DNA from 4 places in the Serratia sp. Ae19-1 genome. Region 2 is predicted to be linked to each of the others. Evidence: riboswitches for the same ligand, from Rfam matches in the RefSeq annotation. Region 2 holds a riboswitch; each other region holds the start of a gene.
What was found. A riboswitch is a leader RNA that binds a small molecule or an ion and turns the genes downstream of it on or off. The one in region 2 is predicted to bind thiamine pyrophosphate.

Region 1 (5,256 bases), on a different contig from region 2:
CGGAAGGGCGGACGCTGACGACCACGGCCTTTATTGATTACCTGGCGTCGCTCTGCGAGCGCTATCCGATCGTGCTGATGGAAGATCCGCTGGGGGAGGACGACTTCGAGGGCTGGATTGCGCTGACGCGGCGGCTGGGTGGCCAAATCGAGCTGGTGGGCGACGATCTGTTCACGACTAATCTGGCGCGTTTTGAACAGGGCATCGCCCTGAAGATGGCCAACTCCATTTTGGTGAAACCGAATCAGGTCGGCACGCTGAGCGAAACCATGAGCCTGGTGGCGTCAGCCAAGGCAGCCGGATACGGCGTCGTGTTCTCACGGCGATCCGGTGAAACCGAAGACACCAGCATTGCCGATTTGGCGGTGGCGCTGAACGCCACCAAGGTGAAGTTCGGTTCGCTGGCGCGCACCGAGGCGATGGGCAAATACAATCAGCTGCTGCGGTTGCAGGATGCGATCGCCGATGCGCAGGCCGTCTGAACCCGCCCGCGCTTTTTACCCCTTGCCCCGTTGCCGTGGGCAAGGGGGATCCACGAGAAGCCTACCATGAAGCCGATGCCTTTCTTTGTTCAGGGCAGTAAAGACGCCATGCCTCTGTTGCTGGGTTTGCTGCCCTTCGCCGTCCTGACCGGCGTCAGCGCCATTCAGGCGGGAATGACGCCCTGGGTGGCTCAACTGTCGTCGTTGTTGTTAATGTCCGGGGCTTCGCAAATTGCCGCTGCCACGCTGATGACGGCCGGCGCCGCACCGTTGGTGGTGATCGTCACGCACATTGCGATCAATTTTCGCTATGCCATCTACAGCGCCGGGCTGTCTCAGCTCAGGCTCCAGTTCAGCCCGCTGACCAAGCTGGCGGCGGCGCAGGTATTGATCGACCAGACTTACGCGCTGACGTTTTTGCGCTGCCAGGCCCAGCCGCTGAGCGCGAAAGAAAAAACGCTGTATTACTTCGGCACGGCGCTGCCGATGTGGCTGGTGTGGCAAACGGGGACGGCGGCGGGGATCCTCGCCGGTCCGTTAATTCCCGCCGCCTGGCATCTGGAGTTCGCCATCACCCTGTGCTTTATCTCGCTCCTGGTGCCAATGTTGAAAAACGCCCCCATCGTGGTGGCGGCCGCGGTTGCCGGGCTGGTTTCCGCCTTTACCTGCGGATGGCCCTATAACCTGGGGTTCTTGTTTTCGATGGCCGCGGGCGTCTTGGCCGGCGGTTTGTATCACAAGGGCAGAGGGCCTCAACGCAGCGAGGAGCCGTCATGAGCGAGACGACGATTCTATGGGTGCTGGCCATCAGCACGCTGGGCACGTTTTTACTGCGTTATTCCTTTTTGTGGCTCAACGATCGTGTGCCGTTTCCCGAGCGGGTGGGCGAATGGTTGAAACTGATCCCGGCCACGGCCATCGTGTCTCTGATCGTGCCGGCCCTGATCGCTTCACCCTCGGCGCTGTCGGCCGAAGGCGCGCCGAAACTGTGCGCGGCGATCGTGGCGACGCTGGTGATGTGGAAAACGCGCAACGCCACCTTGATGCTGTTGCTCGGGATGGCGGCGTTTTGGCTGATTCGCGGGCTTGGCTGACAACGCTCAGCGCGTGTTGGGCTTGTGCAATTGGTCGCGGTATTTTTTCGGCGTCACGTCCCGGTGGTGTTTGAAAAAGGAGATGAAGGCGCTGGTGGTGGAGAACTCGAGATAGTGAGCGATCTCGGTGATCGGTTTATCGGTGGTCAGCAACTCCAGGGCCAGTTTCAAACGCACCTGCTGGCGCCACTGCTGATAACACATGCCGGTTCCCTGAACGAACAGACGATGGATGGTGCGCTCGGAAGCGCCGCAATGGGACGCCAGCTCATTCAATCGCGGCACCATTTCACCTTTCAAATGGTAACACTGCAGGTAATTGCGCACCCGGGCATCGTTCGGCAAGGCCGGCCAGGCGGGGGAATGGGCGGCGACGCGGATTTTGTCGATGAGCAGAGATTGCAGATGGAACTCGGTTCCCGCCATCCAGTCGGTGTGGAAAGGGGAACGGCACATGGTTTCGATAACCTCTTCCAGCAGCGGAGTGAGGGTAAAGACCTCGACGTTTTTCGACAGCGGCGCGAAGCGCTGTTGGTCGAGATAGACGGCGCGAAAATCGACGTTGTCGCGCAGGATCACATTGTGGGCAACGCCGCCGGGGATCCAAAGCAACTGATGCGGCAACACGGAGCAAATGCGCGCTTCCAGCATGACGATAGCGGCGCCCGATTTGACGTAGACCAGCTGGCCTTTGGCATGCGAATGCATTCTTGAACGTAACGAATGTTCTTTCTCATCTGAGAAAGTGGCGTAGATCGACACGATGGGCGTATCGATGGCGTCGGGGTCAAAATGTTCATTAAGCAGATCTGAATTGACGAAGATGGATTCAGTGATTTCTGGCATAGCATCATGACTCATAAAATGTGTGGCTATAGTAATGAGAATTGATGAGTTGTGTCTAGCCCGTGCTTGCGTCGCTTGCATCAGGTCACGTTTTCGCTCCGGTTTGATAAGGAGTGAGCGTGTTTTCCCGCCTCAATGACGGCATCGGTTAGTTTTTTTATTATCAGTAAATTTGATGTTTTCGGGCCGCAGGCCGACGGCGGGCCGCTTCTGCCACATTCTGCCCAGCGTCTGCTCCGCCAGCGCACGGCCAATTTATTCGCTTGTTTGTCCGCGCCGCCGCTGGCATGATCCCGCTCAGGGATTAACGCAGCGTTGATCACAACCTATTGATTTTCATGACTCGGGGTGCCCTTCCTGGTGAAGGCTGAGAAATACCCGTATTACCTGATCTGGATAATGCCAGCGTAGGGAAGTCACGGCAGCCCAACCGGCGCCGCCTTCTTGAACGCCGGTTGGGAGGAATATGATCGCTCGACCTGATGCACTACCCGGCGCTCGCGCCGCGGCCTGTCTGACCCAATTCCAACAGCGGCCTCCGCTGATCCACTGCCTGACCAACGAAGTGGTGCAATCGCTGACCGCCAACGTGTTGCTGGCGCTCGGTGCCTCCCCGGCGATGGTGGTGGAGCCGCAAGAAGCGGCGCAGTTCAGCGCGTTGGCCGACGGCCTGCTGATCAACGTCGGCACCCTCAACGCGCTGCGCGCCGAATCGATGCGGGCGGCGGTGGCCGCCGCCAATCAGGCCGGCAAGCCCTGGACGCTGGATCCGGTGGCGGTCGGCGCGCTCTCCTACCGCACCGCCTTCGCTAAACAGCTGCTGGACGAGCAACCGGCGGCGATACGCGGCAATGCCTCGGAAATCATGGCGCTCAGCGGGTTGCTGGCCAGCGGCCGCGGCGTGGACAGCGGTGACGATTCGCTGGCGGCACTGCCCGCCGCGCGTGAGCTGGCGCGGCGCAGCGGCGCGGTGGTGGCGGTCACCGGCGTGGTGGATTACGTCACCGACGGCCAGCGCGACTGGGCGATCGAAGGCGGCTCCCCGCTGATGACGCGGGTGGTGGGCACCGGCTGCGCGCTGTCGGCGGTGGTGGCGGCGTTTTGCGCGCTGCCGGGCGATCGCCTGGACAACGTGGCGACCGCCTGCCGGGTGATGTCCCATTGCGGCGGCCTCGTGGCCAAACAGGCCGCCGGGCCGGGCAGCTTTACGCCGGCGTTCCTCGACGCGTTGTATCAACTGCGCGGGGAGGATCTGTGATGAAACGTATCAACGCGCTGACCATCGCCGGCACCGATCCCAGCGGCGGCGCCGGTATTCAGGCCGATCTGAAAGCTTTCTCGGCGCTTGGCGCCTACGGCACTTCGGTGATCACCGCGCTGGTGGCGCAGAATACCCGCGGCGTGCAGTCGGTGTATTACATCGATCCGGCGTTCGTCGCCGCGCAGCTGGACTCGGTGTTCAGCGACGTGCGCATCGACAGCGTCAAGATCGGCATGCTGGCCAACGCCGACATCGTGCAGGCGGTGGCCGAACGCCTGCGCCATTATCGGCCGGAGTTCGTGGTGCTGGATACCGTGATGCTGGCGAAAAGCGGCGATCCGTTGCTGGCGCCAGAGGCGGTGGCCTCGATTCGCAGCGAGCTGTTGCCACTGGTGTCGATCATTACGCCGAATCTGCCGGAAGCGGCGGCGCTGCTGGCGTGCGCGCCGGCGGAAGATGAAGCGCAGATGCGCGAACAGGGGCGGGCGCTGCTGGCGATGGGCTGCCAGGCGGTGTTGATGAAGGGTGGCCACCTGAGCGAAAGCGAGAGCCCGGACTGGCTGTTTACCGCAGAAGGCGAGCAGCGCTTTACCGCGCCGCGGGTCGCCACCCGCCACACCCACGGCACCGGTTGCACGCTCTCGGCCGCGCTGGCGGCGCTGCGCCCGCGCCATGCCGACTGGGCGGCGACGGTAGCCGCCGCCAAGGACTACCTGCAAAAAGCGCTGCAACAGGCGGATACGCTGGAAGTGGGGCACGGCATCGGGCCGGTGCATCATTTCCACGCCTGGTGGTGAGTCAACTTTTTGCCGCAACCGTGGTCTGACTAGTTCAGGCCCGGTTTTACGGGCGAAACCTGATTTAACCTAGGGAGAAGGACTATGACGGGACACCAGACGCTGCGTTGCGCCCTCTTCGGCGTACTGCTTAGCTTCAGCGCGGGCAGCTTGGCCCAGCAGATCGTCACCACATCGGATTTGATTCAGCAGCCGGGGTATCAGGCCAGCTGGCAAAATATGGTGAAAGGCCAGGCGCGGATGCCGGGCTGGGCGCGCAAGGGCGTCGGCACCTCTACGCCGGCGCAGAATCTGAACTGGAAGGGCAAAGAGTATCTGGTCGGCAACCTGTGCAAACCGCACGACTGCGGCAACAACTTTTTAATCGTGGCGTTCAGCGCGGATAAATCCCAGGCCTGGGGCGTGCGGGTCGAGGTGGCGGACCGGCCGGAAGCCGTCGATCACCCGAAGAAGTACGCCAAGTACCAGTGGCTCGGTAAGCCGGATGAAGATATGAAGGCGCTGCTGAAGCAGCAGTTCGAGAACAATCCTGACTGGAAATAATCTGGCTGGGGGCGCCGCTGCAGGCGCTCCCAGCACCGATCAGCCGATGCCGGCCTGATGCAGATCGTGCAGGTTGAGCGCCCCCACCAGTACGCCGTCCATATCGACCACCGGGGCTGCGCTGATGTGCTGTTCGTGCAGCGCTTCCAGCGCTTCGCCGGCACGCCACTGCTCCGGCAGCCGATAGCCGGGGCGGGTGATCGCCGGGCTGAGCGGATCCTGCAGGCTATTGC
Region 2 (5,256 bases):
CGGCCCGGCATCAAATCTTGAAAATAGAGCATGCCGATACCGGCGACAATGCCGATAAACACCGCGTTGAGCAGCTGCAGAGCGAGCAGCGCCGGCTTGGTCGCCAACATCGTCAGCCCAAGGTAGAACAGCACGCCCGCCGTCACCGCCAACAGCATCATATTGCGTTTGCCGAAGCGCTTGACGTAGTAACCGGCCAGCAGCATCGCCGGGATTTCCAACCCGGCGGCGGTGCCCATCAACACGCCGGCCAGCCCTTCCGGCAGCCCGAGATCGGCGGTGATATACAGCGGCATGTCGATGATGTACAGGGTGTTGCAGGTCCACATCAGCATCGAAGCGATGAACAGCAGCCGCACGTCGCGATTGCGCCAGGCGCCGGCGGGCGCGATCGGCGCAGAGGCACCGCCATGCAGCTCATTGCGCTCCGCCGCGCGCGGCACCGATGGCAACGTGAACCACACCAGCAGCGCGCAAATCACGAAGGTGGCGGCGGCGATCAGAAACATCACGGTGAACCCATAATTCAGCGCCAACGCAAACGACAGCGGCGGGCCAATCACCCACGCCAGCGAAAGCTGGGCACGCATGACCGAACTGAACATCGCCACTTCACGCGCCTCGCTGTCGGCGTATTCACGCGCCAACGCGAAAATCTGCGGCATGCCGGTGTTGGCGATCGCCGACAGCAACACCCCGGCGGTGATCAGCGTCAGATAATCGCGATTGAAAGCGAACAACAGACAGTTGCCGACCGCCATCAGGCAGCACAGCAGGATCAATCGGCGTCGATCGCCGCGGGTGTCGGAGCGCTTGGCCAGCAGGAAGCTGACCAGGATGCCGGCTACCGCATTGGCGGTATAAAACAGCCCGACCCACAACGGCCGCACTTTCACCTCGGTGGTCAGAAACAGGCTGAGCGTCGGCGTCAGCAACGCGCCGGCGATGCCGGAAAGAAAAGCGATCAGCAGGAATGCGGCAAAGATGGGGTTGATGCGCAGTGTCAGCCGGCTCAGGCGTTGCATATCGTCTTCCCTGACCTCAAAACGAAAGTGAAACCTTAGGCCACGGCGAGAAAAATGCAAGCGCATCGCCCTGACCACGCATAAAAAAACCAGTGGGTCGCCCCACTGGCTGGTGAAACAGCACCATTACTCAGAAACTTGTCGCCGCAGCCCCTACAGGTGCTCGCGGTACTGCTTGTCGGTCATCTCTTTGATGTCCCATTGCGTCAGGTGCGCCAGCATCGCCAGCCGCGCCTGTTCGGGCACCACGCTCAGCCAGTCGGCATGCTGACGGCGCACCGCGCGGAAATAGCGCTGATAGAACTGTTTGGATAAGAAAGCTTTCATCATTACGCCCTCCCCTTTCATTGATGAAAATTATCGGCGTAATATAGGGAAAGAAAAATTGACGACTTGAGGCGGGAGTGTTCCTCTTTTATGTCCACGTCCAGATTGCAGCAGCAGTTCATCCGTCTGTGGCAGCGCTGCCACGGTGAAACCACCGACACCACGCTGCAGGCGCTGGCGGAGGCGCTCAGCTGCTCGCGGCGGCATGTGCGCTCCCTGCTGAGTGCCATGCAACGGGAGGGTTGGCTCACCTGGCAGGCGGAATCGGGGCGCGGCAAGCGTTCGCGGCTCACCTTCCATTACACCGGCCTGGCGCTGCAGCAACAGCGGGCCGAGGAGCTGCTGGAACAGGATCGCATCGATCAGTTGGTGCAACTGGTAGGCGACAAAGACGTGGTACGCCAGATGCTGCTGTCGCAGCTGGGGCGCAGCTTCCGCCAGGGGAAACACATCCTGCGGGTGCTCTACTACCGGCAGCTGTACAACCTGCTGCCCGGCTCGGCGCTGCGGCGTTCGGAGACCCATTTGGCGCGCCAGATCTTCAACGGCCTGACGCGCATAAATGAGGAAAACGGGGAACTGGAGTCCGACCTGTCCCACCATTGGCAAATGCTGACGCCGCTGCACTGGCGGTTTTACCTGCGCCCGGCGATCCATTTTCATCACGGCCGCGAGCTGGAGATGGCGGACGTCATCAGTTCGCTTTCGCGTCTGACCTCGCAACCGCTGTTCTCGCATATTGAAAGCGTCACCTCGCCGACGCCGTTCGTTGTCGACGTGCATCTGCGCAGCGCCGATCACTGGCTGCCCTGGCTATTAGGCAGCGTACACGCCATGATCCTGCCGCGCGAATGGCGCGAGCTGCCGGACTTCGCCCGCCATCCGATCGGCACCGGCCCATACCGCGTGGTGCGCAATCTCCCCAGCCAGATGAAGATCCACGCCTTCGACGACTATTTCGGCTACCGGGCGCTGATCGATGAGGTGAATATCTGGGTGCTGCCGGAATTCTCCGAAGAGCTGGTGCACTCAGGCGTACAGCTGCAGGGCGATGAAACCGCCAACAATGAACTGGAAAGCCGGCTGGAAGAGGGCTGTTATTTCCTGCTGTTCGATCGGCGCTCCCCATTGGCGGCCGATCCCGCCATTCGCAGCTGGCTGTGCGAATTGATCAATCCCATTTCGCTGCTGAGCCACGCCGGGCCGCTCTATCAGCGCTACTGGTCGCCGGCGTACGGCCTGCTGCCGCGCTGGCACCACAACCGCGCGCTGGCGCAGCAGCCCAAGCCGCCGGGTCTGACCGAACTGACGATGACCCACTTCAATGAGCATTCGGAGTTTCACGCCATCCGTCAGGCGATCGAGCCGCTGCTGGCGCAGCACGGCATCCGCCTGATCGTGCAAAGCGTGGACTACGCCACCTGGCACCAGGGGGACGCGCGCAGCGATCTGTGGCTCGGCAGCGCCAACTTCTATCTGCCGCTGGAGTTTTCGCTGTTCGCCACACTGTATGAACTGCCGCTGATGCAGCACTGCATGAACGAGGATCTGGCGCAGGACGCCGCGCTGTGGCGAGCCAACCGCCTGCCGCTGGCGGAGTTTTGCCAACGTCTGGTCAGCGATCATCAACTGCATCCGCTGTTCCACCACTGGCTGCAGCTGCACGGCCAGCGCAGCATGCGCGGCGTGCGGATGAACACCCTCGGCTGGTTCGACTTCAAGTCCGCCTGGTTTGCCCCGCCGGAGGCATAAGCGCCTTTCGTCAAGGCCGGTTAATCTTTACAATAGCGCCGTCTCAACGGGGTGCGGAAATTCACTGCGTATCACACGCCCGATTTTCCGCTGAGAGCACACCCGTCGAACCTGATCCGGTCAATACCGGCGGAGGGATTTGAGCCCAGCGAACCGGCGACGCCGCCTCGCCCCCTCAGATGCCCTTGCCCCCTTATTTCTCAGGAGTGCAACGTGGTCAAAAAATATCTGCCCTGCTTATTGCTGCTGTGCGCCGCGCCGGTGTTCGCCAAGCCAACGCTGACGGTTTACACCTACGATTCCTTCGCCGCCGACTGGGGCCCTGGCCCGGCGGTGAAGAAAGCCTTCGAGGCCGAGTGCGACTGTGAACTGAAGTTCGTCGCGCTGGAGGACGGCGTTTCGCTGCTGAACCGCCTGCGCATGGAAGGCAAGAACAGCGCCGCCGACGTGGTGCTGGGGTTGGACAACAACCTGCTGCAGGCGGCGCAGCAAACCGGCCTGTTCGCGCCGAGCGGCGTCGACAGCGCCAAACTGACGGTGCCGGGCGGCTGGCAGGACGCGACCTTCGTGCCTTACGACTACGGGTACTTCGCCTTCGTCTACAACAAAGAAAAACTGAAGAACCCGCCAAAAAGCCTGCAGGAGCTGGTCAGCAGCGATCGCAACTGGAAAGTGATCTACGAAGATCCGCGCACCAGCACGCCGGGCCTCGGCCTGCTGCTGTGGATGCAGAAAGTGTATGGCGACAAGGCGCCGGCCGCCTGGCAGCAGTTGGCGAAGAAGACCGTCACCGTCACCAAAGGCTGGAGTGAAGCCTACGGCCTGTTCCTGAAAGGCGAAGGCGATCTGGTGCTCAGCTACACCACCTCTCCCGCCTATCACCTGATCGCAGAGAAAAAAGACCTCTACGCCGCCGCCATGTTCAGCGAAGGCCACTACCTGCAGGTGGAAGTGGCCGGCAAGCTGAAGGCCGCCAAACAGCCCGAACTGGCGGAACGTTTCATGCAGTTCATGGTGACGCCGGCATTCCAGAACACCATCCCGACCGGCAACTGGATGTACCCGGTGATCAACACTCCGCTGCCCGTCGGCTTTGAACAGATGAACGTACCGCATACCGCGCTGCAGTACAGCGCCGAAGAGGTGGCCACACAACGCGGCGGCTGGATCCGGGCATGGCAAACCGCCGTCAGCCGCTGATCCCCCGCTGGCTCTGGCCGGGGCTGCTGGCCGCCGGCGTGATCCTGCTGGTCGCCGCGCTGGCGATGGGTTCGCTGTGGCGTCACGCGCCGGACAGCGACTGGCGCAGCCTGTCGCAGGACAGCTATCTGTGGCACGTGGTGCGTTTCACCTTCTGGCAGGCGCTGCTATCGGCGCTGATCTCGGTGCTGCCCGCCATCCCGCTGGCGCGCGCGCTCTATCGCCGCCGTTTCCCTGGCCGGCAACTGCTGCTGCGGCTGTGCGCCATGACGCTGGTACTGCCGGTGTTGGTGGCGGTGTTCGGCCTGCTCAGCGTCTATGGGCGCCAGGGCTGGCTGGCGACGCTGTGCGGTTGGCTGGGCGTGGAGTATGGCTTCTCGCCTTACGGCCTGCAGGGCATTCTGCTGGCGCACCTGTTCTTTAACCTGCCGCTGGCGACCCGCCTGTTGCTGCAGGCGCTGGAGAATATTCCGGTGGAACAGCGCCAATTGGCCGCCCAACTGGGCATGAGCGGCTGGCAGCAGTTCCGCTTCGTCGAATGGCCGGCGCTGCGCCGCCAAATCCTGCCGAGCGGCGCGCTGATCTTCATGTTGTGCTTCGCCAGCTTCGCCACCGTGCTGTCGCTGGGCGGCGGGCCGCAGGCCACCACCATCGAACTGGCGATCTACCAGGCGCTGAGTTACGACTACGATCTGGGACGCGCCGCCATGCTGGCGCTGATCCAGCTGGGCTGTTGTCTCGGGCTGGTGTTGATCAGTCAGCGCCTGAGCCAGGCATTGCCGGTGGGGCATACCCACGCCCAGCGCTGGCGCAATCCGGAAGACAGCCTGTGGCGACGCATCGGCGATTCCCTGCTGATCGCCGCCGCGCTGTTGCTGTTGCTGCCGCCCTTGCTGGCGGTGATCGCCGATGGCGCCAACCAGGCTATCCTCAGCGTACTACGCCAGCCGGT
Region 3 (5,256 bases), on a different contig from region 2:
GGCGATCAGGCGCCGCAGCAGCGCATCCACCGCGGCCCACAGCAACACGGTCATCAGCACTAGAATAAACAGCGCGGCGAAGCAGACGTCGGTCTGCATGCGCGCGTTGGCGTTCAGCATCACGTAGCCCAGCCCTTCGGCCGAGCCGACCCATTCGCCGATGATGGCGCCGATCGGCGCGACCGCAGCGGCCATGCGCAGGCCGGAGCCGAAGGCCGGCAGCGCCGCCATCAGCCGCACGTGCCGCAGTTGCGCCCAGCGCGAAGCGCGCATCGTGCGTGCCAGATCGAGATAGTCGTTGTTGACTCGGCGCAGCCCGTCGAAGAAGGCCGACACCACCGGGAAGAAGATCACCAGCACCGCCATCGCCACCTTGGCGCTCATGCCGAAGCCGAACCACAGCACCAGCAGCGGGGCCAGGGCGAACACCGGTATCGCCTGGCTGGTGAGCACCAGCGGCATCAGCCAACGCTGCAGGCGCGGCGAGAAGATCATGCACAGCGCCAGCGCCGCACCGAGCAACACGCCCAGAACCAGCCCGCTGACGATCTCCGAAGCGGTGACCAGCGTGTGCCAGGCGAGGTAGCCGCGCCCGTCCCACAGCGCCTGCGCCACCGCGCCCGGCGTGGGCAGCAGAAAGGCCGGGATGCCGCTTTGCCCTGCCAGCCACCACAGCAGCAGCAGGCCGGCGAACACCGTCAGCCCGCGCCGCAGGCGGGTAAGCCCGCGTTCTTTGGCGATATTCATTGCGCCGCCCTCACCATCTGCTGCAGCAACTCGGCCTGGCTTTTCAGCAGGTCGGCGTCATCCGGCGCGCGCGGCGGCTGCCCTTTGATGCAGTGGCTATCGTCGAGACCGAGCGGCCAGGGTGACAGCACCAGCAGGCGGTGGCTCAGACGGCAGGCCTCCATCGGATCGTGGGTGATCAGCAGCACGGTGTTTTGCGCCAGCAGCTCGGCGGCCAGGCTCTGGATTTCGGCGCGGGTAATGGCGTCCAGCGCGGAAAAGGGCTCGTCCATCAGTACGATCGGCTGGCGTTCGTAGAGCGTGCGGGCGATGGCGGCGCGCTGGCGCATGCCGCCGGACAGCGCGGCGGGCAGGCTGCGGCCATGCGCGGCCAGGCCCACGCGTTCAAGCAGGTGCGCCGCCCACGCCCGATCCGGCGCTTCGCCGCGCAGCCGCGAGCCGAGGGCGACGTTCTCCTCGATAGTCAGCCAGGGGTAGAGCAGGTCTTTCTGCCCCATGTAGGCGATGCGCCCGGCGATCGGCAGGCCGTCGCTGCCGCTCACCGTGCCTGAGCTGGCCTGCGCCAGCCCGGCGATGATCTTCAGCAAACTGGTTTTGCCGGCGCCGCTGGCGCCGAGCAGAGCGACGAAGCTGCCGCCGGCGATGTCGAAGCTCAGCCGGTCGAAGACGATTTGCTGACCGAAACGCAGGCTGAGATCCCGCACCTGGATGCCGGGCGGGAGAAGCGGGGAGGTCATGAGGCGTTCAGCCCCATTTGCCAAAATGCCGATTCCAGCTGGGTGGCGGTGGTGAAAATCTGCGCCAGCTCGGTGAGGCGGCTCTGCGCCCCGCGCTGATGGCCGACGGTCTCCAGCAGTTCGATGGCGGCGCGCACGCCGGCCAGATAGCCCTCGTCTCCGTAGTTGCGGATCCAGGAGGCGTAAGGATTACCCTCCATTTTGGTGGCGGGATCGTGCAGCAGCCGCAGGCCGATTTCGGCATAGCCGGCCACGCAGGGCAGCAGGCCGGCCAGCAGATCGAGGGCGTCGCCGGCATGGCCGATATCCAGCACGTAGCGGGTGTAGTTCATGGTCTCCGCCGCTTCCGGCTGGGCGGCGATCTGCGCCTCGTTCAAGCCCCATTCGGCGCAGTAGGCCACGTGCAGCGGCAGTTCGGCGACGATGCCGTTGAGCGAGGCGGTGGCGGCGCGCATCTCCGGCAGGGTGCGCAGCTTGCTGACCAGCAGCGCGTAGGCGCGGGCGAAGTGCAGCAGGAACAGATAGTCCTGGGTCAGGTAGCGACGAAAAGCGCGTTCGGGCAAGGTACCGGCGGCCAGCTGCTGCAGAAACGGGTGATCGACGTAGTCCTGCCAGTGGCTGCCGGCTTGTTGCCGCAGCCGGCCGTAAAGACCGCTTTCGAACAGGGTGGTGATGGACATGGGACCTCCTTGAGTCAGTGGAGATCCGGGCACGCTGAGGTATGAACAGGCAACGGGTGATTGCGTTGTTGCCTAACCGTCCCTTCGCTGGCATGACCCAGATCAGGTTCAAAGGGTTCGGCTTACGCCATCTCAGCCCGTAACAGGACACCCCTCGGAGCTGCTTGTTATACGACATTTGTTTTTTGATTACAATCGTCGGGCGGCGGCGCGGCAATCGGTTCGTTTAGTGCGATCGGGGGCGATTTTGCTGGCGCAGAGCGCGCGGTTTTTGTCACTGTAGGCCTATGTTTTGCCTTTGAGGACGATTCCCGATGAAAAAGATTGGTTTTCTCTCGTTTGGCCACTGGTCGCCTTCCGCTCAGTCCGGCACCCGTTCAGCGGCGGATGCGCTGCTGCAGTCTATCGATCTGGCGGTCGCCGCCGAAGATCTGGGGGCGGACGGCGCCTATTTTCGTGTGCACCACTTCGCGCGCCAGCTGGGATCGCCATTCCCGTTGCTGGCCGCCATCGGCGCCAAAACCCAACGCATCGAGATCGGCACCGGCGTGATCGACATGCGCTATGAAAACCCGCTGTATATGGTGGAGGACGCCGGCGCGGCGGATCTGATCGCCGGCGGGCGTTTGCAGCTCGGCATCAGCCGCGGCTCGCCGGAGCAGGTGATCGACGGCTGGCGCTATTTCGGCTATGCCCCGGCCGAGGGGGAAACCGACGCGGACATGGCCCGCCGCCATACCGAAGTCTTTCTGGAAGCGCTGCGCGGCGAAGGGTTCGCTGAACCCAATCCGCAGCCGATGTTCCCCAATCCGCCCGGGCTGCTGCGGCCGGAGCCGTTTTCCGCCGGGCTGCGCGATCGCATCTGGTGGGGTGCCGGTTCGAACGCGACCGCCGTCTGGGCGGCGAAGCTGGGTATGAACCTGCAAAGCTCGACGCTCAAGAACGACGAGACCGGCGAACCCTTCCATATCCAGCAGGCCAAGCAGATCCGCGCCTATCGCGCCGCCTGGCAAGAGGCCGGCCATGCGCGCGAGCCGCGGGTTTCCGTGAGCCGCAGCATCTTTGCGCTGGTGGATCAGCGGGATCGCAATTACTTCGGCGGCGGCGGCAAAGAGGGCGATCAGCTAGGGTATATCGACGCGCAGACCCGGGCGATCTTCGGCCGCAGCTATGCCGCCGAGCCGGACGCGCTGATCGAGCAGCTGGCGCAGGACGAGGCCATCGCCGAAGCGGATACGCTGCTGCTGACCGTGCCTAACCAGCTGGGCGTGGATTACAACGCCCACGTTATCGAATCGATTTTAACCCATGTCGCGCCGGCGCTCGGCTGGCGCTAAACGGAGGACTGGCATGTCACGTATTTTCATTACCGGCTCGGTGGACGGGCTGGGCCGCGCCGCCGCGCAAACGCTGTTGGACGAAGGGCATCAGGTTATCCTGCATGCGCGCGCCCCCGGCCGTCTGGAGGCAGTGCGCGATCTGCTGGATCGGGGCGCGCAGGCGGTGATTGGCGACCTGTCCGAGGTGCAGCAAATCCGGCAGGTCGCCGAGCAGGTGAATCGCCTCGGCCGCCCGAATGCGGTGATCCACAACGCCGGCATGTTCACCGGGCCGCAGGTGATGCCGGTGAACGTGATAGCGCCCTATCTGCTGACGGCCCTGATCGAACGCCCCGATCGCATCGTCTACCTGAGCAGCAGCATGCACTTTGACGGCGTAGCGGAACTGAACGGCGTGGATTGGCTTGGCGGCGCAGCCGGCTCCTATTCGGACAGCAAGCTGTTCGTCACCGCGCTGGCCGCCGCCGTGGCGCGCCTGTGGCCCGGCGTCATCAGCAGCGCAGTCGATCCCGGCTGGGTGCCGACCAAAATGGGCGGCGCGGACGCGCCCGACGATCTGGCGCTGGGACACGTGACGCAGGCGTGGCTGGTGAGCAGTGATGAGCCGCAGGCCCTGGTTTCCGGCGGTTATTGGCACCATCAGCAGCGGTTGGATCCTCATGCGGCGGTGCACGACGAGGCGTTTCAAACGGCGCTGCTGGCGCAGTTGGCGCGCGTGAGCGAGGTGAGTTTGCCTCAGGCCTGATGGCCGCGTTCTCCTGGCCCGTCGGTGGTTATCGGCGGGCTTTTTTATGCCCGCAGGGTGAACCGACGGGGCTTTTCTTATACAGTGGTTGCCTGGCCTGTTTTGATTGTTATTTATATTATCGCCATGCACACATTTCTGATTATCGTCCCCGAAGGGGGCATGCTGTTCGAAGCGGCGGGCATCGCCGATATTCTGATGCAGGCCAATCGCCTGAGCCCTGCCGAGGCGCCGCTGTATCAGATCGCGGTCGCCACCACGCAATCCCATCGGGTGGTACACGGCCTGTCCGGTCTGAGCCTGCTGGCCGATCATCGCCTGGCGGATCTCGATCCGGCCCTGCCGCGCGATACCGTCATCGTCGCCGGCAAAGGGGCGACCGAAGAAGAGGGCGCCCTGGTGGCGGATTGGCTGCGCCGCGCGGCCCCGCAGGCGCGCCGTATCGCCTCGGTCTGCGGCGGGGCTCTGCTGCTGGCCGAGGCCGGCTTGCTGGACGGACGACGGGCGACCACCCACTGGCGGCTGGCGGAAACGCTGCAGGCGCGCTTCCCGCAGGTGCAGGTCGAAAACGGCCCGATCTACGTGCAGGACGGGCCGATTTGGACCTCCGGCGGCGTCAGTTCCGGCTTCGATCTGACGCTGGCGTTGGTGGAGGACGACTACGGCTTCGTACAGGCCCGCGAAGTGGCACAGGACCTGGTGATGTTTCTACGCCGCCCCGGCGGGCAGGCGCAGTTCAGCCGCTACCCGCTCAACCAGGCCAAATCGCCGGGCCCGATCCGCGACCTGCAGTCCTGGATCCTGGAGAATCTCGCCGACGATCTCAGCGTCGATCGGTTGGCCGAGCGCGTGGCGATGAGCCCGCGCAACTTTACCCGGGTGTTCACCCGCGAGACGGGCATTTCTCCCGCCAAATTCGTCGAAGAGGGGCGGTTGCATACCGCCAGGCAGCGCCTCGAGCAGAGTGCAGAAGGCATCGAACAGGTCGCCCTGGCCACCGGCTTCGG
Region 4 (5,256 bases), on a different contig from region 2:
GTCGTCATGGGTGGAGACCCCCAGCCGCAGCCCGGCGCGATGGATGGCCGCCAGATCGGTGGTATCGAGATCTTCCTGGCCCAGATGCACACCGTAGGCGCCGTGTTTGACCGCCAGCCGCCAGTAATCGTTGATGAACAGCCGCGCCTGATAACGCCGGCCCAGCGCGATGGCGGCGGCGATATCCTGTTCAACCTGCTCGTCAGGCAGATCCTTGATGCGCAGTTGGATCGTGGTGACGCCGGCCTCCAGCAGGCGAGCGATCCACTCTACGCTGTCGACCACCGGGTAGAGCCCCAGTTTGTGAGGCGTTGCCGGGAAGGGGGTAGTGATATCAGTCATTGCTGGTCTCCTCTTGCAGCGAGGTGGCGCTGTGATACAGGTCGCTGCCGCGGGCGCGGAACTCGGCGGACATTTTTTCCATGCCGGTCAGCTGCACCTCGATCGGCTTGGCGGCCTCTTGGGCAGCGGCGTAGTCGCGCACCTCCTGCGAAATTTTCATCGAGCAGAATTTCGGCCCGCACATTGAGCAGAAGTGGGCGATCTTGCCGGACTCCTGCGGCAGGGTTTCGTCGTGATAGGCGCGCGCGGTGGCCGGATCGAGCGCCAGATTGAACTGATCTTCCCAACGGAATTCGAAGCGCGCCTTGGACATGGCGTTATCGCGGATCTGCGCGCCCGGATGGCCTTTGGCCAGATCGGCGGCGTGAGCGGCGATCTTGTAGGTGATCAGGCCCTGTTTGACGTCCTCTTTGTTCGGCAGGCCGAGGTGTTCTTTCGGCGTGACGTAACACAGCATGGCGCAGCCGAACCAGCCGATCATCGCCGCGCCGATGCCGGAGGTGAAATGGTCATAGCCCGGGGCGATGTCGGTGGTCAGCGGACCGAGGGTGTAGAACGGCGCTTCGTGGCAGTGTTCCAGCTCTTCGGTCATGTTGCGGCGGATCATCTGCATCGGCACGTGGCCCGGGCCTTCAATCATCACCTGCACGTCGTATTCCCAGGCGATTTTGGTCAGCTCGCCCAGCGTATGCAGTTCGGCGAACTGGGCTTCGTCGTTGGCGTCCTGAATCGATCCGGGGCGCAGGCCGTCGCCGAGCGACAGCGAGACATCGTAGGCGGCGCAGATCTCGCAGATTTCACGGAAGTGCTGATAGAGGAAGTTTTCCTGATGGTGCGACAGGCACCATTTGGCCATGATCGAGCCGCCGCGCGACACGATGCCGGTCAGGCGTTTGGCGGTCATCGGCACGTAGCGCAGCAGCACGCCGGCGTGGATGGTGAAGTAGTCGACCCCTTGTTCAGCCTGTTCCAGCAGCGTATCGCGGAACATCTCCCAGGTGAGGTTCTCCGCCACGCCGTTGACCTTCTCCAGCGCCTGATAAATAGGCACCGTACCGATGGGCACCGGGCTGTTGCGCAGGATCCATTCGCGGGTTTCGTGAATATAGCGGCCGGTGGAGAGATCCATCACGGTGTCTGCGCCCCAGCGGGTGGACCACACCAGTTTCTCCACTTCTTCTTCTATCGACGACGTGACCGCCGAGTTGCCGATATTGGCGTTCACCTTCACCAGGAAATTGCGGCCGATGATCATCGGCTCCGCCTCCGGGTGGTTGATATTGGCGGGAATGATAGCGCGGCCGGCGGCCACTTCCTGACGCACGAACTCCGGCGTGATGTTGTCCGGCAGGTTGGCGCCCCAGCTCTGGCCCGGATGCTGGTGGCGCAGCACCTCGCCGCGAATGCGCTCGCGCCCCATGTTTTCGCGGATGGCGATGAATTCCATCTCCGGGGTGACGATGCCGGCACGGGCGTAGTGCAATTGGGTGACGCACTTGCCCGGCAACGCTTTGCGCGGCAGCGGCAGGTGTTCGAAACGCAGGTGATCGAGGCCTTCGTCCGCCAGCCGCTGTTGGGTGAAGCCGGAGCTGGCGCCGCTCAGGGTGGCGGTATCGCCGCGCGCGTCGATCCAGCCGGCGCGCAGCTTGGCCAGGCCGGCGTGCACGTCGAGCTCGGCTTGCGGATCGCCGTACGGGCCGGCGGTGTCATACACCGGGATCGCCTCGTTCTGTTCATACTGCGGATTATCTTTGCTGCCGCCGACCAGGGTCGGGCTGAGCTGAATTTCACGCATCGGCACCTGGATATCGCTGCGCGAGCCCTGCAGGTAGATGCGGCGTGAGTTAGGGAAAGCCATACCTTGCAGCGTGTCGATAAACTGCTGGGCGGCTTCGCGTTGCGCTTTGCGGGCGCGCGGTGGATTAACGTTAGACATAGCAAGTTCCTACCAGTGTGTTGGGTTGGGAAAGTTGCTTGTCTGGAGTTCGGAGGGAGTAATGATGGTGGCCGATAAGGCAGGGCGCCCGCAAAAAGAGGGCCGTGCCTGTGGCGATAGATTACTCTTGTTCCCTTCGCGGGTATTAACCCGATCAGGTTCCGCGGATCCCGAATTAACGGTCTCAGCCTGGCTGATTCGATGAACAAATCAGGCGCTAGGCACTCCGACAAGATGCACCCCAGTATAGGAGGGATAAGAAAAAAAACTATAAAATTTTAACGCGCCGGATCCAGCGCCTGGTCCGGCAGCGGTTGCTGCGCGGCTTCCGCCTCCAGCAGGATCAGCTTATCTTCCAGCGCAAAGCGCGCCGCCAGCGTTTCGCCGATATCCGACAGGGCCTGATGGAACTCCAGACAAACCTCCTGATCGATATCCACTTCGGTATAGCGATCGTGGAACGCCATGATCTGTTCGGTATTGGCCCATAGCTTGGGATAGATGTTCACCGCCAGCGACATTTTCGGACTGGCCGCGCCTTCCACTTGTTTGATAATTCTGTCATAGATATGAAAATGCCCTGCGGAGAGGTAATCCACCAGGTTGTGGCAAAAGTTCTCCAGCGCTTTTTCATTCAGCGGCGTATGCTTTTCTTTATTCGGTTTGAGGCCTACCAGTGTGCAGTAGGCGACCAGCAACTGCTTGCGGGCCTGAAGCCATTGATCAACTAATTCATTACTACCGCCAACGCGCTGAGTCAGCCTTTCCAAACGGTTGAGCATGTTTGACTCCGTGTAAGTAATAAAAGTAACCGGTAAGTTATTAAAATGTAACAAAGCCGATTCGTAGAGTGCCAGTGAAGCTGAGGTTGTGCAACAACGATATGGAACTTGCATTAACGGGCAATGAAAACGGCTGGTGGATCGTCAGCCATGAAAGCAAACTTTGGTTACCGAACGGTGAATTGCCGTCGGGAACGGCCGCCGCCCTCGGGCTGCAGGGCCACATGGCGCGCACCATCGGTGAATGGGAGGGCGCGCCGGTTTGGCTGGTGCGCCAGGCTATGCCGCGGGAGATGGGCTCGGTGCGTCAGCTGTTGGATCAGGATCGCGGCTTGTTCCAGCTAGCCGGGCGCGGCGTGCAGCTGGCGGATTTCTACCGCTCCCATCGCTATTGCGGCTACTGCGGCCATGAGATGCACCTCAGCCGCACCGAAAGCGCCTGCCTGTGCGGCCATTGCAAGGAGCGCTACTACCCGCAGATCGCGCCCTGCGTGATCGTCGCCATTCGGCGCGAGGATCAGATCCTGCTGGCGCAGCACGTGCGCCATCGCGGCGGCATTCACACGGTGCTGGCCGGCTTCGTCGAAGTGGGCGAAACGCTGGAACAGGCGGTGGCGCGTGAAGTGATGGAAGAGAGCAACATTGAAATCAAAAACCTGCGCTATGTCACTTCGCAACCCTGGCCGTTCCCGCACTCGCTGATGATGGCCTTTATGGCCGATTACCATCAGGGCGAAATCCGTCACGATCCCAAAGAGTTGCTCAACGCCGGCTGGTATCGTTACGACCAATTGCCGCTGTTGCCGCCGCCCGGCACCGTGGCACGCCGCTTGATTGAGGACACCGTGGCGCTGTGCCGGGCAGAATAATGTACAATGGCCGGCAGATTATTAAGGGAGCCCCATAAATGACTGAGTTGAAGAACGATCGTTACCTGCGCGCGCTGTTGCGTCAGCCGGTGGATGTGACCCCCGTATGGATGATGCGCCAGGCCGGTCGTTATTTACCGGAGTACAAGGCAACCCGCGCCCAGGCCGGTGATTTCATGTCGCTGTGCAAGAACGCGGAGCTGGCCTGTGAGGTCACGCTGCAGCCGCTGCGCCGCTATGCGCTGGACGCCGCCATCCTGTTCTCCGACATTCTCACCATTCCTGACGCCATGGGGCTTGGCCTGTACTTTGAAGCCGGCGAAGGTCCGCGTTTCAGCTCACCCGTCACCTGTCGTGCCGACGTCGACAAACTGCCGGTGTTCGATCCGGAAGTGGAGCTGGGCTATGTGATGAACGCGGTGCGCACCATCCGCCGCGAGCTGAAGGGCGAAGTGCCGTTGATCGGCTTTTCCGGCAGCCCGTGGACGCTGGCGACTTACATGGTCGAGGGCGGCAGCAGCAAGGCCTTCACCAAGCTGAAGAAGATGATGTATGCCGAACCGGCGACGCTGCACCTGTTGCTGGACAAGCTGGCGGACAGCGTGATTCTGTACCTCAACGCCCAGATCAAGGCCGGTGCGCAGTCGGTGATGGTGTTCGACACCTGGGGCGGCGTACTGACCGGGCGCGACTACCGCGAGTTCTCTTTGCACTACATGCACAAGATCGTCGATGGTCTGCTGCGTGAAAACGACGGCCGCCGCGTGCCGGTGACGCTGTTCACCAAAGGCGGCGGGCAATGGCTGGAGGCGATGGCCGCCACCGGCTGCGACGCGCTGGGGCTGGACTGGACCACCGACATCGCCGACGCGCGCCGTCGCGTAGGCGACAAAGTGGCGCTGCAGGGCAATATGGATCCGTCGATGCTCTATGCTTCTCCGGCGCGCATCGCGGAAGAAGTGGAGACCATTCTGGCCGGTTTCGGCCACGGCAACGGTCATGTGTTCAACCTGGGCCACGGCATCCATCAGGATGTGCCGCCGGAGCACGCCGGCGCCTTCGTCGAGGCGGTGCACGCGCAGTCGGCGAAATACCACCGCTGAGGATCCGAGGTGACCGATATGCAGGCCCTGCGCGCCGAACAGCTGCGGCGCGCCGCTGAAGTCATTCGCTATGACGATCTGCCGACCGAACCGCCGGCGTTCATCGCCGGCGCCGACGTGGGCTTCGAACAAGAGGGGGCGGTGACGCGCGCGGCTATCGCCATCCTGCGCTATCCGTCGCTGGAACTGGTGGAGTATCAGGTGGCGCGCATCGCCACTGTCAT

Region 1: another riboswitch for thiamine pyrophosphate. It lies ahead of thiM (hydroxyethylthiazole kinase); the one in region 2 lies ahead of thiB (thiamine ABC transporter substrate binding subunit).
Region 3: another riboswitch for thiamine pyrophosphate. It lies ahead of tenA (thiaminase II); the one in region 2 lies ahead of thiB (thiamine ABC transporter substrate binding subunit).
Region 4: another riboswitch for thiamine pyrophosphate. It lies ahead of thiC (phosphomethylpyrimidine synthase ThiC); the one in region 2 lies ahead of thiB (thiamine ABC transporter substrate binding subunit).

The regions. Positions count from the first base shown of each region.
Region 1 covers NZ_JBCHWD010000007.1:89,437-94,692, reverse strand. Annotated here, with positions in the region: gene eno (phosphopyruvate hydratase) at 1-482, shown strand, start outside; gene AAIE04_RS19425 (AzlC family ABC transporter permease) at 549-1,259, shown strand; gene AAIE04_RS19420 (AzlD domain-containing protein) at 1,256-1,576, shown strand; gene AAIE04_RS19415 (AraC family transcriptional regulator) at 1,583-2,422, opposite strand; TPP riboswitch at 2,757-2,853, shown strand; gene thiM (hydroxyethylthiazole kinase) at 2,889-3,680, shown strand; gene thiD (bifunctional hydroxymethylpyrimidine kinase/phosphomethylpyrimidine kinase) at 3,680-4,480, shown strand; gene AAIE04_RS19400 (inhibitor of vertebrate lysozyme family protein) at 4,565-5,023, shown strand; gene gutQ (arabinose-5-phosphate isomerase GutQ) at 5,063-5,256, opposite strand, start outside.
Region 2 covers NZ_JBCHWD010000005.1:234,582-239,837, forward strand. Annotated here, with positions in the region: gene AAIE04_RS16315 (sugar efflux transporter) at 1-1,025, opposite strand, end outside; gene sgrT (glucose uptake inhibitor SgrT) at 1,179-1,355, opposite strand; gene sgrR (HTH-type transcriptional regulator SgrR) at 1,443-3,104, shown strand; TPP riboswitch at 3,142-3,260, shown strand; gene thiB (thiamine ABC transporter substrate binding subunit) at 3,318-4,304, shown strand; gene thiP (thiamine/thiamine pyrophosphate ABC transporter permease ThiP) at 4,280-5,256, shown strand, end outside.
Region 3 covers NZ_JBCHWD010000003.1:342,957-348,212, reverse strand. Annotated here, with positions in the region: gene AAIE04_RS11840 (ABC transporter permease) at 1-747, opposite strand, end outside; gene AAIE04_RS11835 (ABC transporter ATP-binding protein) at 744-1,484, opposite strand; gene tenA (thiaminase II) at 1,481-2,164, opposite strand; TPP riboswitch at 2,227-2,329, opposite strand; gene AAIE04_RS11825 (LLM class flavin-dependent oxidoreductase) at 2,479-3,501, shown strand; gene AAIE04_RS11820 (Rossmann-fold NAD(P)-binding domain-containing protein) at 3,515-4,249, shown strand; gene AAIE04_RS11815 (GlxA family transcriptional regulator) at 4,376-5,256, shown strand, end outside.
Region 4 covers NZ_JBCHWD010000002.1:292,288-297,543, reverse strand. Annotated here, with positions in the region: gene thiE (thiamine phosphate synthase) at 1-342, opposite strand, end outside; gene thiC (phosphomethylpyrimidine synthase ThiC) at 335-2,278, opposite strand; TPP riboswitch at 2,393-2,517, opposite strand; gene AAIE04_RS06745 (Rsd/AlgQ family anti-sigma factor) at 2,557-3,060, opposite strand; gene nudC (NAD(+) diphosphatase) at 3,162-3,929, shown strand; gene hemE (uroporphyrinogen decarboxylase) at 3,968-5,032, shown strand; gene nfi (deoxyribonuclease V) at 5,042-5,256, shown strand, end outside.